DNA from 2 places in the Cupriavidus sp. GW822-FHT03E04 genome. Region 2 is predicted to be linked to the other one. Evidence: riboswitches for the same ligand, from Rfam matches in the RefSeq annotation. Region 2 holds a riboswitch; the other holds the start of a gene.
What was found. A riboswitch is a leader RNA that binds a small molecule or an ion and turns the genes downstream of it on or off. The one in region 2 is predicted to bind ZMP and ZTP.

Region 1 (4,961 bases), on a different contig from region 2:
TCAGGTCGGTCTGTGCAGGCGAGCCGCCGCGGTAGGGCACGTGCGTCAGTTGCGTACCGGTCATATGCTCAAAGAGTTCGCCGGACATATGAATGCTGCTGCCATTGCCGGACGAGCCCATCATCAACTGGCCCGGGTTGCGCTTGGCCAGCGCGATCAACTCCTTCACATTGCGTGCCGGCAACGTCGGGTTGACGACCAATACATTGGCACCGGAGGAGACCAGGGCCACAGGCTGGAAGTCCTTCTTTGGGTCGTAGGGAAGGTTGGCGTATAGCGTCGGGTTGATGCCGTGGGTGCCGATCGTGCCCAGCAGCAAGGTGTAGCCGTCCGCCGGTGCATTGGCGACGGCGGCCGCGCCGATGTTTCCGCCCGCACCGGCGCGGTTCTCCACCAGCACCGGCTGCCCGAGGCTTTGCGTGAGCTGCTGGCTGAGCAGCCGTCCGAAAATGTCCGCAGTGCCACCGGGCGGGAACGGCACTACCAGGCGAATTGGCCGTGAGGGATAGGTTTCGGCCAGTACCGGCCCCGCCGTGTGCAGGGCGAGCGCGGCCGCGACCGCACAGATCAGTCTGTGAAGCATGGGATGTCTCCGTTGTCGTTGTGATTGCCAGCGGCATGCTCCGGACGGAGCCGCGCCAGGCTTACTGCGCTTCGCCTGGCCTGCCGCTCAGGGATCCACACGTGGCCTCGCCCGTAAAGTCGGCGCCAGGGGGGGGCGGCGAGAGGGCGCGAAGGACGGTCTTGCTGCATGGGATAGTTTGGCGCTGTCTGGGTTAGGTGAGCGGAAATGTGAAAACGATTTCCGTTTGTGCTAACTTAGCAGGCAACAAATTTGGCGTCCAACTGTGGAACGTTTTCATTAGGGAAGACCATGACGCAAAGGATTTCCGTCAGGGATGTGGCTGAGGCGGCGGGGGTTTCCATTGGCAGCGTGTCGCGGGTGCTGAACGGCACCGGCTATGCCAGCCAGGCGCTGCGAGCCCGGGTGCATGCGGCTGTGGAGGCACTGAACTATGAACCCAGCTTTGCCGCCCGCCACCTGCGCACCGGGCGTAGCAAGACGGTCGGCTACCTGGTTTCGAACATCGGCAACCCGCTGCTGGCGGCGCATTTCAGCGAAGTCGAGAAGCATATGCAGGCCGCCGGGTACTCCATGTTGGTCGGCAATACACTGGACCAGCCACGGCGCGACCGCGAACTGGTTGCGCTGTTCGAGACCCGCCGGCTAGAGGGCATCATTGCCGCGCCGAGCCTGGAGAGCGCGGACCCCGCCGACAGCCTGTTCAGCGGCTGCAGCTTACCGGTGGTGATTCTGGATCGGGAAACGCCGCTACCAATGGACGCGGTCTATTTGGACCATCGTAGCGGTGTGAAGCAGGCAATGGCGTATCTGATTTCATTGGGTCACCGCCGTATCGCGTTGTTCGGGCCCGGCGAGCACATTCGTCCAGGGCGCGAAAAGCTGCTCGGCTACCGGGATGCCCTTGCGGAGGCAGGTTTGGTGTTCGACCCGGCACTAGTCTGTATGTCACGCTCGGCGATCGATTCGTCACGCACCCAAATGGCGACCATGCTCGCTCTTTCCGCACCCCCCACTGCAATCATCGGCCTAGGAACGCGCCTGCTCTCCGGAGCCATTTATGTTGCGCGCAAGGCGGGGCTGGATATTCCCAGAGACCTTTCGGTGATCGGCATCGGTACGCCGGAGACGCTAGAGTTGATGTATCCCCCGCTAACCACGCTACGCTTTGACATCGAGCGTGCCGCGCAGGCCGCCGCACATCTGATGCTTGACCGCTTGGCCGGGGAGGGGGGGAGGCAACCGCGTAGCGTGAATGTGCCGCTTGACCTGGTTCTGGGTGAGTCGTGCGCCCCGGCAGCGCCCAGGTAGGCCAGTGGGCTGCACATGCGCCAGTTCGACGCTCGGGGCACCTTCCTGCAGGTTCACGATGGCCTGCTCAGGGCCACGGACGTTGGCCGCCGGCTGATGCGCCGGCGTATTGGCAAGGTGTTGCTATTTCTTGGATTCGTATGCCATCCGCACCGCCAGACCTGTCAGAACGCTTCCCATCAGCCAGCGCTGCACCAATAGCCACTGCGGGCGTCCTGACAGGAAGGTAGATATCGATCCGGCCGTCACGATGATCAGTGCATTCACAGCGAGGCTGATCGAAATCTGAACGCCGCCGAGCGCCAGCGACTGGGTAAGAACGCTGCCGTGTCCTTCCGTAATAAATTGGGGAAGCAGAGACAGATACATGACGGCGATTTTTGGATTCGCCAGGTTGGTGATAAACCCCATGCTGAAGAGCTTCCTTGGGGTATCGACCGGCAGGTCGCGCACTGCAAATGCGGACCGTCCGCCCGGTTTGACCGCTTGCCAGGCAAGATATAGAAGGTACAAAGCGCCGCCAAAGCGAAGCGTATCGTAGGCGTAAGGTACCGCAAATACGAAGGCCGTAATTCCGAATGCCGCGCAGAGCATGTAGAACACAAAGCCCAGAGCAACGCCGCCCAATGAAATGAGGCCTGCGCGTCTACCTTGGCAAATTGAGCGGGAAATTAGATAAATCATGTTCGGCCCCGGCGTTAAAACCATTCCCAACGCCACAAGAGCAAACATGAGCAACTGTGCAAAATCAGGCATAACCCATCTCCAAGGATAGTAGGTAATGCCCAGGCGCGCGGCGGCTAGCAACCTCACGCTCCCCGATAGTGCCCTATCTGTATGCGCCAGTCACATGAGTGCAGAAATCATAGCACAGGAGAAAATACTTTAGGCTCGGAGGCGCCGTGGTCTTGCGCTGACAGACAACCAGCCAACCTGGGACGATCACTGGCGTCCGTCGGACTGAGATCGGCCATCGAAGAAAGAGGAAATTACCTTCTGCGGTGCCCGGATGATTCCCCATCCATAGACGTCTCTGCGCTCCACTGCGCCGCGGTGAGTCTGGAGATGAAGAAATCGGCCAACGCACTCACCTTCGCGGGCCGCGCGCGGGCAGTGGGCGTGACGAAATACAAACCACCTTCAGGCAAGCGCCAATCGGTCAAAACGGGCTCGAGCTGTTTGTCCCGGAAATACTGCGTCGCGACAAACTCAGGAAGCTCGGTGATGGCAAGTCCAGCGAGGACCGTGGGCAGCAATGCCTCCACGCTCGTTCCTCGCAACGCTCCGGTTGGTGTGACGGTGCATTCCTCGCCACTTTCATGGGTAAATCGCCAGACGTCGCGCTTACTCCTGTTGGTGTAGGTAAGGCACTGGTGGGCGCCAAGGTCTTGCGGGTGCTGAGGATGGTCATGGTGAGACAGATAGGCTGGAGATGCCACGACAAATCGCCGCACAGGTGCAATGAGACGTGCGACGAGTGACGAGTCTTCCATGATGGCGATGCGCAGGGCGGCGTCAAAGCCATCGCCAATCAGATCAGTCTGTGCGTCCGTGAGATGAAGTTCGACGGAAATATCCGGATAGGTCCGAAAGAACTCGGGCAACAGCGGAGCCACCCAGCGAGCACCAAAGGAGAGCGGCGCCGCGAGCTTTACGAGACCACGTGGCCGGCTTGACGTCTCACGTGCGAAATCCTCCGCTTCCTCAGCCTCCGCGTAGATTCTCGCCGCTCGCTCGGCAAGCGTGTGGCCATAGTCCGTGAGTGCAAGTCGTCGGGAGGTGCGGTTGAACAGTCGACCTCCCAGCCGTTCTTCAAGACGGGTAACGGCCCTGGAGACCGTGGCGACCGAGACCCCCATGGCAGTTGCCGCCGCAGCGAACGAGCCTTCTTCGGCAACTTTCGCGAACATCGCGAGCCCTTCGAAATCCGGTAGTTTTGACATCGACAATCCTGCAACGATGGTTTTCATTCATTTCTATTTCGAAAATTAGCATGACGTCATAGATTTGTCTCGTCGCACCACTCGTCGCACTTACTCGTCGCACCACGCCACCCAGGAGATAGATCATGGTACGCAGACTCGAAGGACAGTTAGCCGTCATCACCGCCGTCACGAAGACCTTGGCCCTCGCTCAGTAGCGCGGCACCACATCCCGCATCTTCCTGAAGCAGCTGCTACAGGAAATGGACATGCAAGAGACTTAAGAGATTTCCACCCCATGCGACCGCAAAGGTCCACAGTCATCGATTAAGGAGTGTGTTATGAATGACCGTACCCATGAACTGCTTGATCGCAACCTCCAGGAGGTCTTCGGCGAAGGCGACGCAGCGCGTCGTCGCGCGGCGATCGAGGCGCTCTATACCGAGGACTGCGTGCTCTACGTGCCTACGGGTGTATTCGTTGGGCACGACGCTCTCGACAAATTCGCGGGGGATCTTCGCGCGACGCACCCGCACTATGCTTACACACCGCACGGTAAGCCTCAGGCTCTCCACAACGCCGGTCGTCTGGCTTGGGGTTCTGGCCCGCGCGGCGAAGCCCCCGACTACACGGGCTGGGATGTGATCCTCGTTCGTGACGAGAAAATCGCGGCGCTCTATGTCTTCCTCGATTCCGTTCCCAACGTGCCGGCACTTCCGGAGGTAACCGTGCCATGATCGCTTTCGCGTCGCCCACAAGGGCGACGCCGGGGACACGCTCCGTCAACTTGCGGATAGGTTTTGGCCCAGCCGTGCCGCTTCTATCGCGGCGATATTGATCTTTCTCATGGTCATCATCGCGTCAAACGCGCGCCTGGCCGCAGCGGGATCGGGGTCGGATATTGCCGCGGTGAGGGCGCGCGGGGTGATCTGCCATGACAGGCCCCATCGGTCCTTGCACCAGCCGCATGCGCTTTCCTGGCCGCCGTTGCCGATGATCGCGTTCCACAAGCGGTCGGTTTCGGCCTGGTCGTCCGTCGCGATCTGAAAAGAGAATGCCTCGTTGTGCTTGAAATACGGGCCGCCGTTCAGCCCAAGGCAGGGGATGCCGGCGACGGTGAACTCAACCGTCAGGACATCGCCCTG
Region 2 (4,961 bases):
CTCCACGGCGCGCAGCACGGCGTTGTCCCAGCCCGAATTGCCGCTGGACTTGGATAGCCGCGCGGACATCAAGGAGCCGTCCGGCGCCAATTGAACCGACACCACCGCGGCCGGATTGCCAGGCACGTCTTCGGTAAATACGATATTCGGCTTGACGCGGCGACGCACGCGATCCGGGTAGCCAGGCGAGGCCTTGCCGCCCGAACCGGCACCGCTGCCGGCGCCGCTGCCGACACCGCCGGCGCCGCCGACTGCCGCCCCGCCGCCGGCCATGGCCTGCAGCCGCGCCAGTTCACTGTGGCGCTGGGCATTGGCAGCGGCGTCGCGCTTGGCCTTGGCATCCGCATCGGCCTTGGCCTTCGCGTTGGCGGCGGCCTTGGCCTCGGCGTTAGCCTTGGCTTTGGCGTCGGCGGCTGCCTTTGCCTTGGCGTCAGCGGCTGCCTTTGCCTTGGCGTCAGCCTCGGCACGGCTCTTAGCCTCGGCGCGGGCCTTGGCGTCAGCTTCCTTACGCTCGCGCTCAACCTGCTCCTTGCGCTGCTCCTGCAGCGCGGCCTGCCTGCGTGCGTCTTCCTTGCGCTGGGCCTCTTTCTTCAGCTCGTCCTTCTTCTGTTCTTCGCGGCGTTGCTCTTCGCGGCGCAGGTCTTCCTTGTGCTGTGCATCCTTGCGGGCCGCCTCCTTGCGGGCCGCTTCCTGCCGCTCGGCTTCCTGGCGCGCGCGCAGGTCGGCCTGCTGGCGCGCCTCTTCGCGGGCGGCGGCCTCGGCCTGGCGGCGCTTTTGCTGCTGGAGGGCGATCTCGGCGTCTTCTTCGGCACGAGACCTCACCGCTGGCGCAGGAGGCGCGGGACGGGCTTGCACGACGGGCAGCGGTGCGGGAGGCGGCGGGGGCGGCGGTGCGGTAGTGGCCGGGATCTCATCCCAGAGCTCGGCTTCGGCGCCCACCGGGGTGCTGCTCTGCCAGTGCACGCCGAAATACAGCACGATGCCCAGCAACAGGTGCATGAAAACCGCGAGCAGGAAGGAACGCAGGGTTCCCCGCTCCGGGGCCGGCTGATAAGGATAGGCGGCGGTTTTCATCGCGTGGGGCGGTGCTTACTTGGGCTTGACCATCAGGCCGACGCGCTTCACGCCGTCGGCCTTGAGCACTGACATGACGTCCAGCACGGCCTCGTACTTGACCGAGCGGTCGGCGGCGATCACCACCGGCTGATCGGGATTCTCGTTCTGGCGCTGATGCACGAAGTCGATCAGGCCCTGCTTGTCGAGCTTGCGCTCAAAGCTGTTGCCGGAGTTATCCTTGCCGCGCGCGGTCAGTGCGCCGTCCTCATGCACGGTCACGACAATGGGGGGGGCCTTTTGCTGCTGGGTGGCGTTGGCCACGCTGGGCAGGTCAACCACGGCGGGATTCACGATCGGTGCCGCCACCATGAAAATGACGAGCAGCACCAGCATCACGTCAATGTAAGGCACGACGTTGATGTCGGCACTGGCCCGGCGGCGCGAGCCGCCACGGCGCTGTATCGCTGCCATTGCTGGTTCTCCTTGACCGAAGACGTTGGTGGCTTCGGCGCTTTAGCGGGTCTGCCGTTGCAGGATGTTCAGGAACTCTTCCATGAAGCTCTCGAAGCGGATGGCCAGGCGATCCACTTCGGTGGCGTAGCGGTTGTAGGCAATGACCGCCGGAATCGCCGCGAACAGGCCGATAGCGGTGGCGACCAGCGCCTCCGCAATGCCGGGCGCCACGGCCGCAAGCGTTGCCTGCTGCACATTTGACAAGCCGCGGAAGGCGTTCATGATCCCCCATACGGTGCCGAACAAGCCGATGTACGGGCTGACCGAACCTACCGACGCCAGAAACGGAAGATGCGACTCCATCACATCCATCTCACGCTGATAGGCCGCGCGCATCGCACGCCGTGCGGCATCGAGCAGCGCGCCGGCGTCATTGTTGCGCTCGCGCGCCTTCAGGTACTCGCCCATGCCGGACTCAAAGATCCGTTCCAGCGCGCCTGTGTTGTGACGATTGTTGGCTGCGCTCTGGTACAGGGCCTGCAGGTCGCCGCCGGCCCAGAAGTCGCGCTCGAACCCCTCGGTCTGGGTCCGCGCGGCGCGCAGGGAGAAATGCTTGCGGAAGATATATGTCCACGAGAACAGGGACATCACCAGCAGCAGGGCCATGACGGCCTGTGCCAGCACACTGGCGTGCAGCACCAGCGAAATGATCGACAGGTCTTGCGTGACGGTCACGGGATTCATCGAGCGGTCTTGATGGTTGCAAGGACGGGAGCGGGAATGGGAGTCGGGCGAAATGTGCTACGATCAACACACCCAACCCGGATGGCGCCAGTAGCCAGCAATTGCTCACCACGCCAGGCTTCTTGGGCGAATTGGACCGACGCCGGGCCAACCCGTTCAATCTGTGTCCGGATCTCAAGCAAGTCGTCCAGACGGGCGGGGGCATTGTAGTCCACCGCCGTGCTTCTGACGATGAAGACGACGCCCGACTCATCGGCCAGCGCTTGCTGTTCGATGCCAAGCGAGCGCAGCCACTCGGTACGGGCGCGCTCGAAGAACTTGAGGTAATTGGCGTAGAACACTACGCCGCCCGCGTCGGTGTCTTCCCAGTACACCCGCAAGGCCCACACATTGTTGCTCATGGCCGCGATTGTAACGGCAGCCAGCCCGACCCGGTGTAAACCCTTGTCCGACATTACAACAATTACATTACCTGACGGACAAGGCATTGACTTTCGGTCTTTGGCCCCGCAGCACCGTCTTGCAGCGGGCCAGCGCCTCGCGTTAAACTGCCGCCAACCATTCCATCTTGCGCGACTGGCGAAGTCAGTGGGCACTACCACGAGGAAGCGCAAAGTTCTCTGGCGCGATGTTTCAAGCGCCTGCCGCTCGCCTGGGCAGCGAATGGGAAGCAGGGTGCGCCCTGCGCCGGATAGCTAACGCGTCCAGCGCCGGTCGCCTGTGCCTTCCCCGCGCGCCCTACCCCGAAGCCATTCGGAATTCCCCTTTTTTCAGACGAGTTTTCGCCATGTTCGAACGCAGCCGCTATACGATCGACCAGATCGACCCCGAGCTTTTTGCCGCCATCCAGAAGGAAGACCAGCGCCAGGAAGAGCACATCGAGCTGATCGCCTCGGAAAACTACACCTCGCCGGCCGTGATGGCCGCGCAAGGCTCGCAACTGACCAACAAGTACGCCGAAGGCTATCCCGGCAAGCGCTACTACGGTGGCTGCGAGTACGTCGACGTCGTGGAGCAGCTGGCCATCGACCGCGTCAAGCAACTGTTCGGCGCCGAAGCCGCCAACGTGCAGCCCAATTCCGGCTCGCAGGCCAACCAGGGCGTGTTCTTCGCCGCCCTGAAGCCGGGTGACACCATCATGGGCATGAGCCTGGCCGAAGGCGGCCACCTGACCCACGGCATGGCGCTCAACATGAGCGGCAAATGGTTCAACGTGGTCAGCTACGGCCTGGACGCCAACGAAGACATCGACTACGACGCACTGGAAAAGCTGGCGCAGGAAAAGAAGCCCAAGCTGATCATCGCCGGCGCCTCGGCCTTCGCCCTGCGCATCGACTTCGAACGCATCTCCAAGGTAGCCAAGTCCATCGGCGCCCTGTTCATGGTCGACATGGCCCACTACGCCGGCCTGATCGCCGCCGGCGAGTACCCCAACCCGGTGCCGCACGCCGACTTCGTCACCACCACCACCCACAAGAGCCTGCGCGGCCCGCGCGGTGGCGTGATCCTGATGAAGGCCGAGCATGAGAAGGCCATCAACTCGGCCATCTTCCCCGGCATCCAGGGCGGCCCCCTGATGCACGTGATCGCCGGCAAGGCAGTCGCGTTCAAGGAAGCCCTGTCGCCCGAGTTCAAGACCTACCAGCAGCAAGTGGTCAAGAACGCCCGCGTGTTGGCCGAAACCCTGATCGAGCGCGGCCTGCGCATCGTCTCCGGCCGCACCGAAAGCCACGTCATGCTGGTCGACCTGCGCGCGATGCAGATCACCGGCAAGGAAGCCGAAAAGGTCCTGGGCGAAGCACACATCACCGTCAACAAGAACGCCATCCCCAACGACCCGGAAAAGCCGTTCGTCACCTCGGGCATCCGCCTGGGCTCGCCGGCAATGACCACCCGCGGCTTCAAGGAAGAAGAAGCCCGCCTGGTGGCCAACCTCGTCGCCGACGTGCTGGAAAACCCGCACGACCTGGCCAACATCGCGCGCGTGCGCGAGCAAGTGGCAGCCCTGACCAAGCGTTTCCCGGTCTACGGCTAAAGCCCAGCGCCACCCGCCACGCGCGGGTGGCCGGCAGCCCCGCCGCGGCGCGCGCCGCGCCTGCGGCGGGCCTTGCCAACCCAGCCCGGCGCGACACAGAATGACAAAACGCTGCCTGCGCGGCACGCGCCCCGGCTCATACTTCGAGGTGGTCAGGCATGAAATGCCCTTTTTGCGCTCACTCCAACACCCAGGTCCTGGACACGCGCATGTCGGAAGAAGGCGATACGGTGCGCCGCCGCCGCCGCTGTGAATCCTGCGACCGCCGCTTCACCACCTATGAGCGGATCGAGCTGTTCTTCCCCGCCATCGTCAAGAAAAACGGCTCCCGCGCGGACTATACCCGCGACAAGCTGAAAGACTCGATGCGCCTCGCCCTGCGCAAGCGCCCGGTCTCGGCCGAAGCCATCGACGCCTCCATCACCCGCATCGAAGAGAAACTGCTCGCCCTCGGCGAGAAGGAAATCCCCAGCAGCCAGGTCGGGGAACTGGTCATGCGCGAGCTGCGCCGGTTGGACAAAATTGCTTATATCCGGTTTGCTTCGGTGTATCGGAGTTTTGAGGATGTGTCGGAATTCCGCGACATGCTGGATGAGTTTTCGGCGTCTACCCCACGGAAGCAGTAGAAAAAGTAACGTGGACGTTGTTTAATTCCTCCCAAACTGGGTCCTAG

Region 1: another riboswitch for ZMP and ZTP. It lies ahead of AC1RQC_RS21010 (LysE family translocator); the one in region 2 lies ahead of glyA (serine hydroxymethyltransferase).

What each region holds. Positions count from the first base shown of each region.
Region 1 is NZ_JBXANI010000014.1:21,068-26,028, forward strand. It holds gene AC1RQC_RS21000 (Bug family tripartite tricarboxylate transporter substrate binding protein) at 1-583, opposite strand, end outside; gene AC1RQC_RS21005 (LacI family DNA-binding transcriptional regulator) at 875-1,894, shown strand; gene AC1RQC_RS21010 (LysE family translocator) at 2,018-2,650, opposite strand; ZMP/ZTP riboswitch at 2,671-2,754, opposite strand; gene AC1RQC_RS21015 (LysR family transcriptional regulator) at 2,884-3,837, opposite strand; gene AC1RQC_RS21020 (nuclear transport factor 2 family protein) at 4,158-4,553, shown strand; gene AC1RQC_RS21025 (VOC family protein) at 4,599-4,961, opposite strand, start outside.
Region 2 is NZ_JBXANI010000003.1:82,580-87,540, reverse strand. It holds gene tolA (cell envelope integrity protein TolA) at 1-1,074, opposite strand, end outside; gene tolR (protein TolR) at 1,090-1,527, opposite strand; gene tolQ (protein TolQ) at 1,570-2,253, opposite strand; gene ybgC (tol-pal system-associated acyl-CoA thioesterase) at 2,250-2,654, opposite strand; ZMP/ZTP riboswitch at 2,816-2,918, shown strand; gene glyA (serine hydroxymethyltransferase) at 3,041-4,288, shown strand; gene nrdR (transcriptional regulator NrdR) at 4,447-4,914, shown strand.